2 regions of the Paenibacillus sp. TSA_86.1 genome follow, and region 2 is predicted to be linked to the other one. Evidence: riboswitches for the same ligand, from Rfam matches in the RefSeq annotation. Region 2 holds a riboswitch; the other holds the start of a gene.
The links. A riboswitch is a leader RNA that binds a small molecule or an ion and turns the genes downstream of it on or off. The one in region 2 is predicted to bind FMN.
Positions count from the first base shown of each region.

Region 1 (8,095 bases), on a different contig from region 2:
TGGTCGCAACACGGGCGGAAGTCAGTTCTATATTTGCTACCAACCACAGCCACACTTGGATGGACAACATACCGTATTTGGTAAAGTAAGCAAAGGTATGGAGTTTGTTGACGCATTCGAAGGTCGCGATAAAATGGAAACCGTTGAAGTTGTAGAAGTTTAATTCAAACTGCAACAGATCAGACACAATCTAACCCCTGATACTTCTATTACAGAAGTACCAGGGGTTTTGTGCATTTTGCAGCCTTTTTGCATGATTGCCTTAGATCGTCTTGTCAAAAATAAGCTTAAAGGAACTGGCGAGCCAAGTGATCTTGGGTTATTCTGGCTAAGTACAGACTGTTGTAACCGAATACATGAGGTTTGGCAGCACAATGGAGAGTACTGTACTTAGTTACTTTCATGAACAGTTGAAAGGATGTTGTTAACTTTGGATGTTGTACAGCAGCTTAAATTACTTCAGCACCTCTATAGTGGAAATACGATTTGGGACGAGGAGTTGCATGCTTCCAGACACACCATACCTGAGGATGTAACTACTGAGCAGTTGCAGGCTTTAGAGGCAGCTGGACATGAACCCAATCGTTTTGTGAGTCCACAGCACGAGGAGACCATTAACGAACTGAGAGCGTTGGCTGAGCGTTGGACACTTCAGAACGCCGCTCAGGCTTTTGTGGCTTCGTTATGGTCAGCTCCGATGATCTGGCGTTCACTTCTTACGAGTAAACTAATTGCAGGCAGCATTCCGGATCATGAATATACACCGTATCCATCCAGTCACAAGTGCCTGATCTGTGGTTTGGACGTGAATGACGGAGTAGATACATCGCTCCAATGGTACTGGCGGATGACAAACGGCATACCGCTGGATGGGGATATTTTTGGACATGTTCTGGCTTTGAAAGAAATGGCCGCTTCGCAGGAGCTTCCTGTTCCGAATGAGTACGATCGTTGGACGCTGCGCGCCGTAATAACGGTGCTGCGCAACCTGCCGCCCAAAACTCGGTACAGCAAGGCAGCGGATGCACTCAAAAAAGCACAACTGCTGCCTTCGAAAAAGGTATATGTATACCGTGATCTGCTTGAAACGCTGGCACTGATCGGTATTCTGGACACACCAGAACAGCCAGGAATGATTACGGCTTTCACTTCGTATGCTGAACGCGATAAGAGACCTAATACCCGCGTTGAAGTACAAGCTCCCTTGGCATGGTGGGATTCATCTGTAGGAGTAAACGAGCAAAATCTATCCAAAATTTTTGCTGATTACAATTGCACTGATGTGTCGCTTGAGGACAAGCCTGAAGCAAATCCGCCAGCGATAGAAACCGTTGTTGGTGCGTTTGAAAGCAGACGAGGTGTTCGTGTTACGACCAAGGCGCCGAAAAAGTCTCCTGAGGCGGGTACAGGTGAAGTACAGCCTGGAGATGTATATGCGGTGCGAGTACTTAGTGGTGCCTGGGTTACCGTATACTGTCATGAAGTGAAGGACAAACGTGTTATTGTCGAATATTTGGATGGAGTGTTCCCTGAGATGCCAGGAAAAGATGAGCTTATTCTAACCGTTCGTCCTAGACCAGATGAACGCTGGCAATGTTCGGCAATCGGGATTGACTCCACGAGCTGGGTGAGAAGAGTCGCCAGGGATATGCCAACTCCTGCTGCTTCCGGGCCGAAACCAAATCGTGTTCCGTTCCACTCTGCCAAAGATTTGAAGCACATGGCAAGCTGGTGTTTTCCTGATCTTTAGAACGTATCTTTCCATGGCTTATTCAGATCCGTGTCTCGTGCGAGATGCGGATTTGATGACATAAATGCTTATTAAAAGTTAGTATGTGACAAAAAGAAACAAAAATGAATTGATTTTTTGACACTAAAGTGCTAACATCCAATTAATAACGAAAGCGATCCTTCAGGGCAGGGTGTAATTCCCTACCGGCGGTGATGCATGATGTCAAGGAATCAGATTCCATCGACATAGCAAAGTCCGTGACCTGTCTGCCTGTGGCAGATGGCTGATCTGGTGTAATTCCAGAACCGACAGTATAGTCTGGATGGGAGAAGGAGTGGGTGCATGCCAAGCGGCTGCACTCCGCAGGAGTGATGTTGCACAGCATTCAGGCAATGGATTTGATGTTGTGCGGGGAAGACTTGTTATTTATTAATAAGTGTTCCGTTACATAATACCGTCATATAGAAACTCTTTACCTGTTTGTTGTATGTAACAAGGTATGTGTTTGTTTTCACTTGCCTGTTATGCGGTAAGAGCGTTGTGTCGGTATGGTTGTACACCATTCACTCCTGTAGATGACAGTAGTCTCTCATCATCCCCACCGGAACGGATTGTTCGGTGGGGATTTTTTAGTTCAAGATTATAACCGTGGGGTGAACAATATATGGAAATGATCAATGATGAATTTTATATGGCGTTAGCACTGGATATGGCTGAACGGTCGCAAGGACAGACTGGGATTAATCCTGTCGTGGGATGTGTCGTTGTTAAGGATGGACGGGTTGTTGGCCTGGGAAGCCATCTGAAGAGAGGTACAGGACATGCGGAAGTACATGCTCTTAACATGGCTGGAAGTGACGCAGCGGGCAGCACCGTCTACGTAACGCTTGAACCTTGCAGTCATTACGGTAAAACTCCGCCATGTAGTGAACGATTGATTCATGAGAAGGTTAAACGGGTGGTCGTCTGCTGTGAAGACCCGAATCCACAGGTGTCTGGCACAGGAATCAGTATGCTTCGTCAACAAGGCATTGAGGTTGAAGTGGGTGTTTTGCGCGAACGCGGAAGACGTATGAATGAAAAGTTTATTAAGTTTATTACAACAGGACTGCCTTTTGTTACCCTGAAAACGGCATCTACGCTGGATGGCAAAATTGCGACGCGTAGCGGAGACAGCAAATGGATCTCCAACGAGCCAGCTCGTGAAATTGTGCATGCGCTACGCCATCGTCATCAAGGCATAATGGTTGGCGTGGATACGGTTATTGCCGATAATCCGGAGCTGACGACTCGTTTGCAAGTGGAGGGTATCAGTCCGGTACGGATCGTTGTGGACTCCAAGCTGCGTCTGCCCGTTGGCTCCAAAATGGTCAAGGATGGTCTTGCACCAACATGGGTACTCACGACGGATGAGGCTAGCCAGGAAGCGGCAGAGCGTCTTGAAGCTTACGGGGTTGAAGTGATCCGCTGCGGCCCTGGGCCTCGCGTAGATTTGTTGCATGGGCTGAGCAAGCTGGGAGAGCGGGATATTGGCTCCATTCTGCTCGAAGGCGGCGGCACATTAAATGGTGCGATGCTGGAAGCGCGGCTGGTAGACCGGTTGCTTATGTTCATCGCTCCGAAGATTGTAGGTGGATATGACACACCTGGAAGTTTCCGATTCGAAGGCGTAGAGCGTATGAGTCAGGCTGTGCAATTGCATCAGCTGGAAATTGAACAAGTTGGAGATAATATCAGCATAGGCGGCATTCCCGTTTGGCCAGAATAGGACGTTACTGCTCTGGAACCATGATGGTGCAGCATGATAAATAATGAAGGTAAACAAGACGATATGTACACAGCTTTAGATTAGGGAGGCGGCAGTATGTTTACGGGTTTGGTAGAAGAAATAGGTCAGATCCGGCGCATTGGCCGTAAAGGCGAAGCCCTGGTTCTGAACATCGGAGCTTCTGTCATTATGGATGATCTCAAGATTGGTGACAGCGTTGCGGTTAACGGGGTTTGTCTTACAGCAACAACGCTGGAGGACGGAGGTTTCACAGCTGACGTCATGCCTGAAACATATCGTCACACGAATCTCAGCCAGCTTCAATCTGGCAGCAAAGTCAATCTGGAACGGGCCATGTTGTCCGGTGGAAGATTTGGTGGTCATATTGTACAGGGGCACGTGGATGGAACCGGGGTCATTGGCAGCATCACACGGGATCAGAATGCGGTTGTATTTGAAGTCAGGCCGGACGACAGTGAACTGTTCCAATATTTGATTCCAAAAGGTTCGGTCACTTTGGATGGGATTAGCCTCACGGTAGTGCAGACGACTCCAAGTTCCTTCACCGTTTCGATTATCCCACATACGATTGGAGAAACCGTGCTGAACATCAAAAAAACGGGAGATACCGTCAACATTGAGTGTGATATTTTGGGGAAATATGTAGACCATCTGTTGCATTACGGTAAAGGCCATGCAGAAACGAGTAAAGGCAAGCCGCGCAGCATTAGTGAAGAATTTCTCTCGAATCACGGATTTGCTTAATTGGAAAAAGAGTGTCACTGCTGAACTTTTTTACAACAACAATGGTTACAGGAGGTGGACTGATGTCAGAACAATCCATTCTGGACACAATCGAGGCAGCAATATATGATTTGATGCGCGGTAAACCCGTGATTGTGGTGGATGATGAAGATCGGGAGAATGAAGGCGATTTTATTGCTTTGGCAGAAAAGGCGACACCGGAGGTCATCAATTTTATGATTACCGAAGGCAGAGGATTGGTCTGCGTTCCCATTACGCAGCAGCGGGCAGATGAATTAAATCTGAAACCGATGGTTCAGCAAAATACAGATTTTCACGGGACTGCTTTCACAGTCTCTGTAGATCACAAGGATACAACAACAGGCATCTCGGCACATGAGCGCTCGATTACAGTAAAAGGTCTCATTGATCCAAATGCCAAAAGCAGTGATTTTCGCAAACCCGGCCACATGTTCCCATTGATCGCCAAAGACGGCGGTGTATTGCGTCGTGCTGGACATACCGAAGCGGCAGTAGATCTGGCGATCATGTGCGGCTCTTACCCCGCAGGTGTCATCTGTGAGGTGATCAAGGAAGATGGTACGATGGCCAGACTTCCTGACCTGCAGGAGATTGCACGTAAGCATGATCTGAAACTGATCAGTATCCAGGACATGATTCGTTACCGGAATGAGAAGGAGAAGCTGGTGCAACGTGAAGTTTCCGTGCGTATGCCAACGGACTTTGGCGAATTCCAGGCAGTGGCGTATACGAATGCAGTGGATAATAAAGAACATGTTGCCTTGGTCAAAGGGGATATTGACGGTTCCAAACCTGTATTGGTACGTGTACACTCTGAATGTTTGACTGGTGACGTTTTTCACTCGCATCGCTGTGATTGTGGCCCGCAGTTTGATGCGGCTCTGAAACAGATTCATGATGAGGGTAACGGTATATTGCTCTATATGAGACAGGAAGGCCGCGGGATTGGTCTGATTAATAAACTTAAGGCTTACAAGTTGCAAGAAGAAGGTCTAGACACCGTAGATGCCAATCTGAAGCTTGGTTTTGCTGCTGATCTGCGTGATTATGGTATCGGCGCTCAGATCTTGAAGGATCTCGGCGTTCGTCAAATTCGATTGTTAACGAATAATCCGCGTAAGATCAAAGGTTTGGAAGGTTATGGTCTGGAAGTGGTAGAACGTGTGCCGATTCAGATGAAGGAGAATGTGGATAATACTGCTTATCTTCACACCAAGCAAGCTAAACTGGGGCATATGCTCAAGTTTGATGACATTGAACAGAACGAACAGTAATTAACCGAACATGCTGGTTTTCTGATATGTAAATATTGGTGATTTACACGGTAAGCAGCAGAAGCTAAAACATCATATATCGACAGGGAGATGACGATAATGCCTAATTATTTTGAAGGACATTTAGTATCGGAAGGGTTAAAATATGGCGTAGTTGTTGGACGTTTTAACGAATTCATTACAAGCAAGTTGCTCAGCGGAGCGCTGGATGCATTCAAACGTCACGGCGTGCAGGACAACGAAGTGGATGTAGCCTGGGTGCCGGGAGCTTTCGAAATACCGCTTATTGCACAGAAAATGGCCGAAAGCGGCAAGTATGATGCAGTCATCACACTGGGAACGGTTATCCGCGGATCAACAACACATTATGATTATGTCTGCAACGAGATGGCGAAAGGGGTAGCGGCAATTAACCTGAAAACAGGTGTACCTACCATCTTCGGACTGGTTACTACGGAGAACATCGAACAGGCGATTGAGCGTGCGGGAACGAAGGCAGGCAACAAAGGCTGGGATGCAGCTACAGCTGCGATTGAAATGGCGAACTTGACGAAACAGCTAAAATAGTGCTTATTTAATAGTAGTGCCCTGCTTTGCGCAGACGAAATCGGGAGACCGGCTTCGAACGGCTGGCAGGGTTTTTATTTTTCTGGCGGGAGGATTCGTCTAGTGACGGTAGTTACATACAAACTGGAGACTTTTGAAGGGCCTTTGGATCTATTGTTACATTTGATTGATAAGGCTGAGATCGACATCCAGGATATTCCCATCAGCGATATTACCGATCAATACATGGCGTATCTGCATTCCATGCAGGAGCTGGAACTGGATATTACAAGTGAATTTCTGGTGATGGCTGCGACGTTGCTGTCCATCAAGAGCAAACTTTTACTGCCCAAACCACCGGTAATCGAGGATTTCGAGGATTATGATTACATGGAAGATGAAGATTATGATCCGCGTGCCGAACTGATTGCACGTCTTATCGAATATCGCAAATATAAAGGAATAGCACGGCATCTCCATGAACGTGAATGGGAGCGTAGTCTTATTTTTTCCAAAGAGCCCGAGGATCTACGCCCCTATATGCCTGTCCAGGAGCAAACCAATCCGGTGCAGGGTCTGCATACCTCTGATCTCATTGCGGCGTTTCAGAAAGCATTACGGAAGGCTGATAAGCGTACAACGGTCACACGGATTAAACGGGACGAAATCTCGGTCAAAGACCGGATACGAGATGTCATCGGTTCGCTTAAACAGTTAGGGCCTGGAGGCCGATTGCTGTTCTCCAAGTTGATGGATGATCAGATCTATCGACATGAGATCGTGGTGACGTTTCTAGCGGTGCTGGAGCTAATGAAGATGAAGCAGATTGTTTGTTATCAGGAGCGCTTGTTTGAGGATATCGTTATGGAGTGGAGAGGGGAAACAACGAACCATGGATTTTCCGAAATTGAAGTCGATTATTGAGGGACTACTATTTTTGTCGGGAGAAGAAGGTCTGAGTGTCAAACAGATTGCTGAAATTGTTGATCAGCGTGTAGAGCTGGTCACCGATGCTATTGAGGAGATGATCGGCGAATTTGCCCGGCAGGGGCGAGGCGTACAGATTATGAAGCTTGCAGGTGTTGTGCAGCTCGGAACGCTACCGGAACATGCAGCGTATTTTGAGAAGCTGGCCTATTCTCCTGCACGTACTTCATTGTCTCAAGCGGCATTGGAGACGCTGGCCATCGTCGCTTATCGTCAGCCCATCACGAGGGTTGAGATTGAGGAGATTCGTGGAGTGAAATCCGAACGTGCCATTCATACACTGGTGAACAAGGATCTGATTGTTGAAGTGGGGAGAGCAGAAGCGATTGGACGCCCCATTTTGTATGGAACGACGAAGTCATTCCTGGATTATTTCGGACTGGCCTCGATTAAAGATCTTCCAGAGCCAGGGTTGTTTGAAGATTCTGAGAATCTGGAGGAAGAAACGCAGCTATTATTCAACAAGCTGGATATGCAGCAGCCGGGTACCGGAAATACGGATGTGCAGAGTGCGTTTGAATTTGAAGAGGAAACAGTCAACCCGGAGCAAGATATTGTGCTTGATCCAGAGGATGATCTGCCAGGTTCATCCTCATAATTCTAGGCGACAGAAAGAAATTTCAGGGACAAAGTGGAGATGGATCCGCTTTGTCCTTTTTTGTGATTTTGTTTATCTTTAGCTCCACTTCCTATAGCAATGTTCGGCAAAAAGTGGAGTAATTCATTGGAATCGTGAATTTTTTCCAGTAAGAAATGCCATACTAGACATGAAAAGAATTGAGGGCTTGGAGGTAAGGCCTGTGTGGATCTGGCTTGGAGGAATCGGTTTGTTCGTCGCACTGCTGATTGCCGCAGTCCTCATCTCAAATGTTCATGTGCATATTATATTTCGCAAACACAAAAGCGATGACTATGCGAATATCAATGTTCGGCTGCTGTACGGCTTCGTGCGAATGAATTACGAGATTCCGAGCATTGTTTTCCGAAATATGAAAGAAGGCT
Region 1 is NZ_JBQZGE010000012.1:149,059-157,153, forward strand. It holds gene ACUTVW_RS20480 (peptidylprolyl isomerase) at 1-163, shown strand, start outside; gene ACUTVW_RS20485 (hypothetical protein) at 431-1,750, shown strand; FMN riboswitch at 1,905-2,070, shown strand; gene ribD (bifunctional diaminohydroxyphosphoribosylaminopyrimidine deaminase/5-amino-6-(5-phosphoribosylamino)uracil reductase RibD) at 2,397-3,500, shown strand; gene ribE (riboflavin synthase) at 3,597-4,265, shown strand; gene ACUTVW_RS20500 (bifunctional 3,4-dihydroxy-2-butanone-4-phosphate synthase/GTP cyclohydrolase II) at 4,328-5,560, shown strand; gene ribH (6,7-dimethyl-8-ribityllumazine synthase) at 5,660-6,127, shown strand; gene ACUTVW_RS20510 (segregation and condensation protein A) at 6,230-7,030, shown strand; gene scpB (SMC-Scp complex subunit ScpB) at 6,999-7,691, shown strand; gene ACUTVW_RS20520 (DUF2953 domain-containing protein) at 7,894-8,095, shown strand, end outside.
Region 1: linked by a shared signal. The riboswitch ahead of ribD (bifunctional diaminohydroxyphosphoribosylaminopyrimidine deaminase/5-amino-6-(5-phosphoribosylamino)uracil reductase RibD) and the one ahead of ACUTVW_RS06585 (DMT family transporter) in region 2 are both predicted to bind FMN.

Region 2 (8,095 bases):
TATTTTCGCTAGTATATATACATTATATATCAAGTGTTTTTATTTATCAAATTCTGGAAGAGATAACTGAGACCTATACGGTAATTCACGGATTGGAAAAAATTGAACTTCGTTGGTAAACTTGATAATTATGTTTCACTCTTTTCCCCATTAGAGTGCATTTTTCGTTTCGCTCGAAAACGTCTCACCTTCATTAGGTTTCCGCACATCTTATCATCGCAATATTTCTGTGTTCTGCTCCGGGTATCATCATAGAAGATCCAGCGGCAGTCCGGATTGTCACAGGATCGAATTCTCTTTCCTTCGCCTTCTACCAGTGTCATTGCAAAATCAGCAGCAATCTCTGCCATCACCTGAGCCCAATGTCTATGAATGGGAACAAGCGCAATACCCAGTCCTTGATTCTGTTCCTGTAAGATGAATCGTCTAATGACTTCACCAGCCTGCATAAAATCATTCAACCATGCTCGATCCTTCTCCGTTAAGATTGTTCCGTCAGATAAACGAATAGCAAGTGACTGCAAACCATCTCTAAAGCTTCTCATGGTGGATTCTTCTTCATTCGATGCCGGTACTGGCGCTCCCAAATTCCAACGATTCAAGAAATCTTGTTGCCAGCTTACGTTCCCCATTCTGTCTTCTGATCGCTCCCCGCCACGCCAATCATGATAATCGCTGTTTACAAAATCAGTCCATAATCTATCCATTAGGTCCTCCGATTAATGTAACTGTCTAAATTAGATAAAGATGGTTACACCCTTTGAGATTGTGTTATATTAATTGTAACCATTTCAACCCATATTAGCTAGTTACCAGCATGATGAAACAAGACGAGATGAGTCTGACAAGAGAGGAATGAAATTTAAAAATGAAAACCGTCACCACAGCATTAGATGTATTGGTTATTCAGAATGAAGATACTTGGGATCAATGTAACTGGATCGTTCCATTGTCCAAGGCTCTGGAGGGGCTGACCGCCGAACAGGCTGCTTGGGTTCCTCCATCAGGTGGACTGAGCATATGGCAGCTGGCCAATCATATGTTTTATTACAATCAACGGATCTTGGATCGACTTCAGGGGAAAACTCCCTCTACACCCGCTGCCGATTCTAACGTAGCTACGTTTGGTATGTCCGGTGATCCCTTGAACGAAGCTGGCTGGAACAAACTTATGGAGCAAACCACTAAACTGGCTGAACAGTTGCGCGATACCCTTGCTGAATTACAGGACTCGAAGCTTGAGGAAGCTTATATGGATTCCGAACAAAACTGGGCTCAGACGCTTGCCCGCTGGGTTCTGCACGACGCTTATCATGCAGGTCAGATTGTGCTGTTACGCAGACAACAAGGCAACTGGAGTATTGTTTTCTAAAAAAACACTTGAACTGATAGCGTTTACAGGAATAAGATGAACTTCATAAGGTTACAACTTGTTCAATACACTAATTAATTGAATAGGATCTTCGGGGTAGGGTGCAATTCCCAACCGGCGGTGATGTTCTTATAGAACCAGCCCGCGACTCGCTGTTTAAGGTTACGACCTGGGAGCGACTGACTTGGTGAAATTCCAAGGCCGACGGTACAGTCCGGATGAGAGAAGATCAACACAATGGCAGGCCGTATAGGGGAAGTCTTTTCCTTGACGCCTTGTCTTTGAATGGTCCCCCGTTTATTTGGCGTACGCCAAGGACGGGGGATTTTGTCGATTTTGCCAACTGAAGATTCCGTGTTCTGACGAAGGAGTCCTGAATATGGAAAACACATCAACTGCATCAACGATTTATCGCAAGGAACGAAGTAACACCGGTTTTTGGCTGGTTGTGCTGGGCGCAGCGCTCTGGGGAGTAGACCCGTTATTCCGCATCCTATTGCTGAAAACAATGACATCTACACAGATTGTTCTAATTGAACATATCATCGTCAGTCTTGTTGCGATTCCGGTATTATGGAAATTCCGGGATGATCTAAAAAAACTGCGTGCACGTCACTGGATCGCTGTTATCTTTATCTCTTGGGGCGGCTCAGCCCTCGCAACGGTATTATTCACTTTGGCACTAACCCATAACGATCCCAACACGGTATTATTATTGCAAAAAATGCAACCTCTCTTCGCGATTGTACTTGCGAAATTAATATTAAAAGAAACATTGCCGCGTCACTTCGGAGGACTCTTCATTATTGCGCTGGCAGGAACGTACTTGCTTACGTTTGGATTCTCACTGCCGCTCGGTAACTGGAATAACTGGGTTCATGCAGGCAGTCTGCTGTCTCTTGGTGCCGCAGCTTTGTGGGGCGGTTCTACAGTCATGGGTCGACTGATGCTGGGGCAGGCAAGATACGAAACGGTGACATCCCTTCGCTTTGTCGTTGCCCTTCCACTCCTGATCTTCATGACCTGGAATGAAGGCGCACCTTGGACACTTCCCGCAGGTACAAGCGCACAAGCAGCTGTTATTCTGAATATTTTGGGGCAGGCACTATTGCCAGGATTGCTCAGCCTGCTTCTCTACTATAAAGGATTGTCGTCAACGAAAGCTTCTGTCGCAACTTTGGCGGAACTCAGCTTCCCTATGGCTGGTGTGCTCGTGAACTGGATTGCCTTCCGTACGCTGATAACCTGGGAGCAATTGCTTGGCTTTATCCTCATCTGGATCGCGCTATTCCTGATCTCCAAACAGCAGGAACGTTCTACACCGATTGCCGAAGCTGCACCCAAACTTCGCACGGAGTAATAGATTTCATCTGATTCAAACAACCGAGCACTGTTTCACCTTAAAGAGGTGAGCGGTGCTCTTCTTCTACCCTCTTTCTTTGATCATATTGGCTTGTTTTGTCTTTTGCCCGCCTAGGTGGTACGATGGCTTATGGAACATGGAACATGGAACATGGAACAAGGAAGCTAACAGGAACTATTTTCAGAGAGGAACGATTACAGATGTCTTCATTCTCATATACCTCCTATGACGCTATAGGACTCGCCGAACTGATTCGCTCCCGGGAAGTATCCCCGGTTGAACTACTTGAAGCCGCCTTTGCACGTCTGGAAGAAGTGAATCCGCAACTGAATGCAGTTATTCGTACATATGAAACCCGTGCTCGGCAGGAAGCCAGCATGGTTAGGCCTGGAGAGCAGCCGTTTGCTGGCGTGCCGTTACTGCTCAAAGATATTTCTCAATCTTTGGAGGGCGAGCATCTTACCTCCGGCTCCAGGCTGTTTAGCGAGCATCGAGCCCTTCGCAACTCGAATTTCGTAACGCGTCTGCAAGAAGCCGGCTTTATTGTGATTGGACATACAAATACACCAGAATTCGGATTAAAAAATATAACCGAGCCCCGGCTGCATGGCCCTACACGTAATCCATGGAATGTGAACCATTCTCCCGGCGGCTCAAGCGGCGGAGCCGCTGCAGCAGTGGCATCCGGCATCGTGCCTCTTGCCGGAGCAAGCGATGGCGGTGGTTCCATTCGAATTCCCGCTTCTTTCAGCGGTTTGTTCGGGCTGAAACCGACACGCGGACGCACTCCGGTTGGTCCGGGCGTTGGACGCCAGTGGCAGGGAGCCTCCATTGATTTTGCCTTATCCCGCTCCGTCAGAGACAGTGCTGCACTGCTGGATACGCTCCAGATTATTCAACCGGAAGCCGCATTTCATGCACCGTTATTCCCCGGAAGTTACCTGGCTGATATGAACTATCCGCATCAACGCAACTGGCGTATCGCTTATACGACGGATTCACCTGTAGGCACAACTGTCAGTGAAGATGCCAAAGAGGCGGTGATGAAACTTGTCCATTTCCTCGAGGCTCAAGGGCACCATGTGGAGGAAAAATTAAGTCCAGTCAATGGCGTACGCCTGATGGAAAACTATTACATGATGAACAGCGGTGAGATGGCCGCAATGATCTCCTCGATGGAACATGGCTTGGGTCGTTCACTCACCGCAGATGATATGGAGATCGAGTCGTGGGTACTCTCCGAAGCCGGCAAAAAAGTATCTGCTGCTGAATTTGTGCACAGTTTGGCAGAATGGGACGTGGCGGCTGCGCAGATGTCAACGTTGTTTGAACGGTATGATTTTTACATCACACCTGTCAATGCTTTTCCTGCACCCCGAATAGGAGAATTGACGCCACATGTTGAGCAGATTCAACATCTGATGTCTGTCAGCGATCTGAACAAAACAGCACAGCAACGTCTGATTTATGAGATGTTCAAGCCAAGTCTGACCTATACCCCTTTCACGCAGCTTGCGAACCTTACAGGTCAACCGGCCATTAGTCTTCCTCTGCATTTGACTGCAGAAGGTTTGCCAATGGGCGTTCAGGTTATGGCAACGAAAGGCCGTGAAGATTGGTTATTACATCTGGCGGGACAACTCGAATCCTCCGAACTGTGGGTGGGTATGAATGGCAATCCCATGTTTCCGACCTCGTCGGAAGCCTAAAGCTCGCAAAAATGGAAAAAAGCCGAGCAGTTTATAAAGCTGCTCGGCTTTTTTCGGTTAATTAGTTTACATAATAATTATGATGTAATGCATATATCGAACCACTTTTTAACCGGATAAATTTTCCTATCTTTATTATAGTTGTGCCACCCATTCTATTCCCTTTTAATTCCTATTTTTTTGAGCCAATCACTCAGATAATTAGCCCCACGGGACGCTAATAAGCCAGCGGCTACAGTAGATAAGTATGCGGCTATTCCGGTAAGTCCGAATGGATTAAGCCCGAATGCAAATGCCAGTCCTACGCCTACTATAATGGAAACGGTATACGTGACTGTGTCCTTAATAGGTATTACTTTCTTGATAACCTCAGTGATCGCTTCTGTTAAGCCCGCGACAAGCATCCAAAGACCGATTGCGCCTACTGCTGTAGCCATTACGCCAGTTAAAGTTACCATTATTTATTCACCGCCCTGGCAATTAGGATTGTGTTCAGGAACGCCAGTTCAGAAGCAGTCAGCGTACCATTCTTGGCTTTGGTAATCCAAGCTTCGTCCGTAAAGAACCCTTTATCCTTAAAGTCTGTCAGGTTCTTTACAAGCATATCTATTGCCCATTTATCAAGCTTCATAGGTTCATCGTCCTCCGACAATTCAGTTTTAGTTGGTGATTCAGGCGTACTGCAGTCCTTCAGTTCAGCCGCCACATCGTATAGGAATTGAGTCTTACTGATCCCCAAAATTTTCAAGGCATTCTTGTACGGGTCTGACTTGCGGTTCGGATCAAGCTCATTATGGCCTGAAATCCGCTTCAGGGGATTCAGTCCGTACTTGTTACATAGATAGGCCATATACCATACATACCGTTTGTAAGCTTCTTGGTTATTGATGTTCCCCTTCTTATTGGAGTAACACAGTTCTACTCCGATTGCGTGGTCATTGGAATCAAAGCCGTAAAGGTCATTGTCTGTAGTGACGTTGTACAGCACGTGCCAAGCCTTCTCAGTGAGCGGCACACACTCAATGATGATCTCATCATCAATAAAGGTATGCGCAGAAGCACTCTGGGCGTTGGCAGAGTTCGTATAATAGTTCACGTTACCCACCGCTGTACTGCCGTCATTACCCGTGTCATGCGCCACAATGAATTCAATTCCTCGGTTCTTCAGACCGGAACGTCTCTTCGTATTGACAGGTATGTATTGCTGTACAATCGAATACTTTATCTTGAAAGCCACCTCTTTCACCCTTTCTATTCAATCTTTGGAGTACGATCCCCTACCGTTTCCTCCACGATATTATTGACACTTTCTACTTGAGCATTACCAGGAACGGTAATGGTAGTTTCTATATTGGGAGTCTTGAACTCCCTCACAGTCTGTACTGCGAATACCCCGCCCACAATGGTCATAACGACCGGGCTAAGGCTTACTATCACCTCAATCGAGACAGCGCTGACCGCCACCCCGAAGAATGGCGCAAAGAATGCAACAAGCAGGAATAGTGCAAACAGACCGCCAAACAGTACCATTAGGAAATCCTTAGCGGAGAAGCCGTCACTATCGTTCCAGAATGCGTTCTTTACAAACTTCCCCATCTTACCGCACGTCACCTCTCCGGCTTGAGAGTTGAGCCACCAATTGCTCTACCTTGATATTCAGTAGCCTGTTCTCACTAATCAGTTCCATGTTTTCCTGACGAAGCGTGATGACTTCGTTGCTTAGTCTCTCAATCTTTTCTTCCGAAGCTGTGAGACGTTCAATCAACCTTTCACGGAAGGCTTGCTCGTCTTTGGAGAGCAGCTCTCTATCCGTTACCTTGTTATTGTTTTTGCCGCTGGCGTAGCCGATTACACCGGATACAGCAGTACCAACGAGGCCAACGATTGCTGTGATTACACCTACGTCCATATCTGTCACCTGACCTTTTCTATCTGTTTGTGGGCACGTTGATAAGTCACATAATAATCCGGTGTATATTGTGTGACTAAAAACAACGGGATGTGATGTAATAATAAATTATGCGGAGACGCACTCTACCTGCAAACAGTTAAGAATTTGTCCGAATTGACCATAGAAAGTTACGAACGGGATATCAAAGGCGTCGGCCTCCCCAGTAAAGTGCGGTGAAAAAGAAAAGTTCCCACCTAAAGCACTCTCTGAAGTTGAAGTTTCCGCTTTGATCGACACCGATTCCGAACACCGACTTAAAAAGCAAATGATTCTCAGAAAAAAATTAGAAAATTTCAAGGAGTTTCATCATCTTGCAACTACAATATAGGTAATTTCACCTAAAAAATAACCCCTACCGAGTAATGGTAGGGGTTATTCCTCGTTACATAATGAAGCAATATCCGTAGTCAGCAACTACATCAATTGTGGAGATAAGATCGTTACGGTAGAGCACGTAAATTTTCGATGGGACTGTACGGAATTGCCATGTTTCGATGAAGGAGGGAAGGTCTGATTTATCGCTCCTTCTTGCTACGATTCTACCATTGAGGTCTTTGACAGCACTTCGTCTTATGGTTATTGTAGCTTTCAGGTCAGCAATTTCAGTTCTCCTTAAGGTGATTGTACAATTTAGCAAATCACTCTTTTCCAAGACTTCAAGCCGCATAGGGATTTCAGACAAAGCACTTCTGCGTACAGTAATTTTTGAATTAAGGACTCTCCATTGAATGGTGTTAATGCTACCTCCAATGTCGCTGTTGTCTCTTCTTCTTACCGTAACCTTGCAGGTCTTTTCGGACATGCTCGAACGCCTTACGGCAAGTTTCGAGTTCAGGTTAGTACTGAAGAGAACGTAAATGCTGGAATCAAGGTCTTCATCAGCAACAGGAATAATGAATACCTTGCCTGTCATTTTATTTAATGCTGGTACACCTATAGTAGTCAGCAAATCGTTGTTTTTTCTATAGACGATGCTTACGTTCGCCGAAAGGTCGATCTCTCCTTTAGCCCGTACTTTCAAGCTAGAAGGAATATTATACTCGGCTTTCAGAACAACCTGTAAACTCCCAACGATATCGGACGCAGGTGAGATTTCAATTCTTCCGTCAATGTCGGTCTGTCCAACAGGCACAAAGTCAACGTGACCTGTCATCGTGTTGTCGAATCGTACACCAATTGTCGAAGGGATAGTATATCTCATTACAGGGACAATGACTGACACAAGGTCACTAAATCCGTGTCTAACGACCGTCATGCTACCGCCTACATCGTGGTCTGCCCAATTCCTTACTCCGATAGTAGCGACGAACTGTGACCATTCTTGTACTTGCAGAGTAGTTGGAATCTCTGAGATGAAACGATTCTTTACTCCGATTGTACCTTCCAGGTTTTTGTTTCCGTAAGCAGGTACGGCGATTACCGAAGCCAAGTTACCTGATATTACTTGAATGCTCGAAGGAATCATGCTCGCTCCTACTACATCTAGGATCGCAACGATATCATTCATGTACTTAACGAATACCTTAGAACCTAAGTCTTCACTATCCTTGAACATTACATTAATAGTTGACCGTAGGTCTTTGTTAAGCACTACGTTAACTACACCCGCAAGTTCAGGTCTGTTTACAATCAAGTCACTACCAAGGGATTGCACTGTATCGACTTTGACCTCAACAGTAGAAGTAACGTCTAAGCGATCA
Region 2 is NZ_JBQZGE010000002.1:78,816-86,910, reverse strand. It holds gene ACUTVW_RS06595 (CGNR zinc finger domain-containing protein) at 129-707, opposite strand; gene ACUTVW_RS06590 (DinB family protein) at 869-1,372, shown strand; FMN riboswitch at 1,456-1,606, shown strand; gene ACUTVW_RS06585 (DMT family transporter) at 1,752-2,732, shown strand; gene ACUTVW_RS06580 (amidase) at 2,936-4,444, shown strand; gene ACUTVW_RS06575 (hypothetical protein) at 4,600-4,902, opposite strand; gene ACUTVW_RS06570 (peptidoglycan recognition protein family protein) at 4,902-5,681, opposite strand; gene ACUTVW_RS06565 (hypothetical protein) at 5,696-6,040, opposite strand; gene ACUTVW_RS06560 (hypothetical protein) at 6,042-6,353, opposite strand; gene ACUTVW_RS06555 (DNRLRE domain-containing protein) at 6,778-8,095, opposite strand, start outside.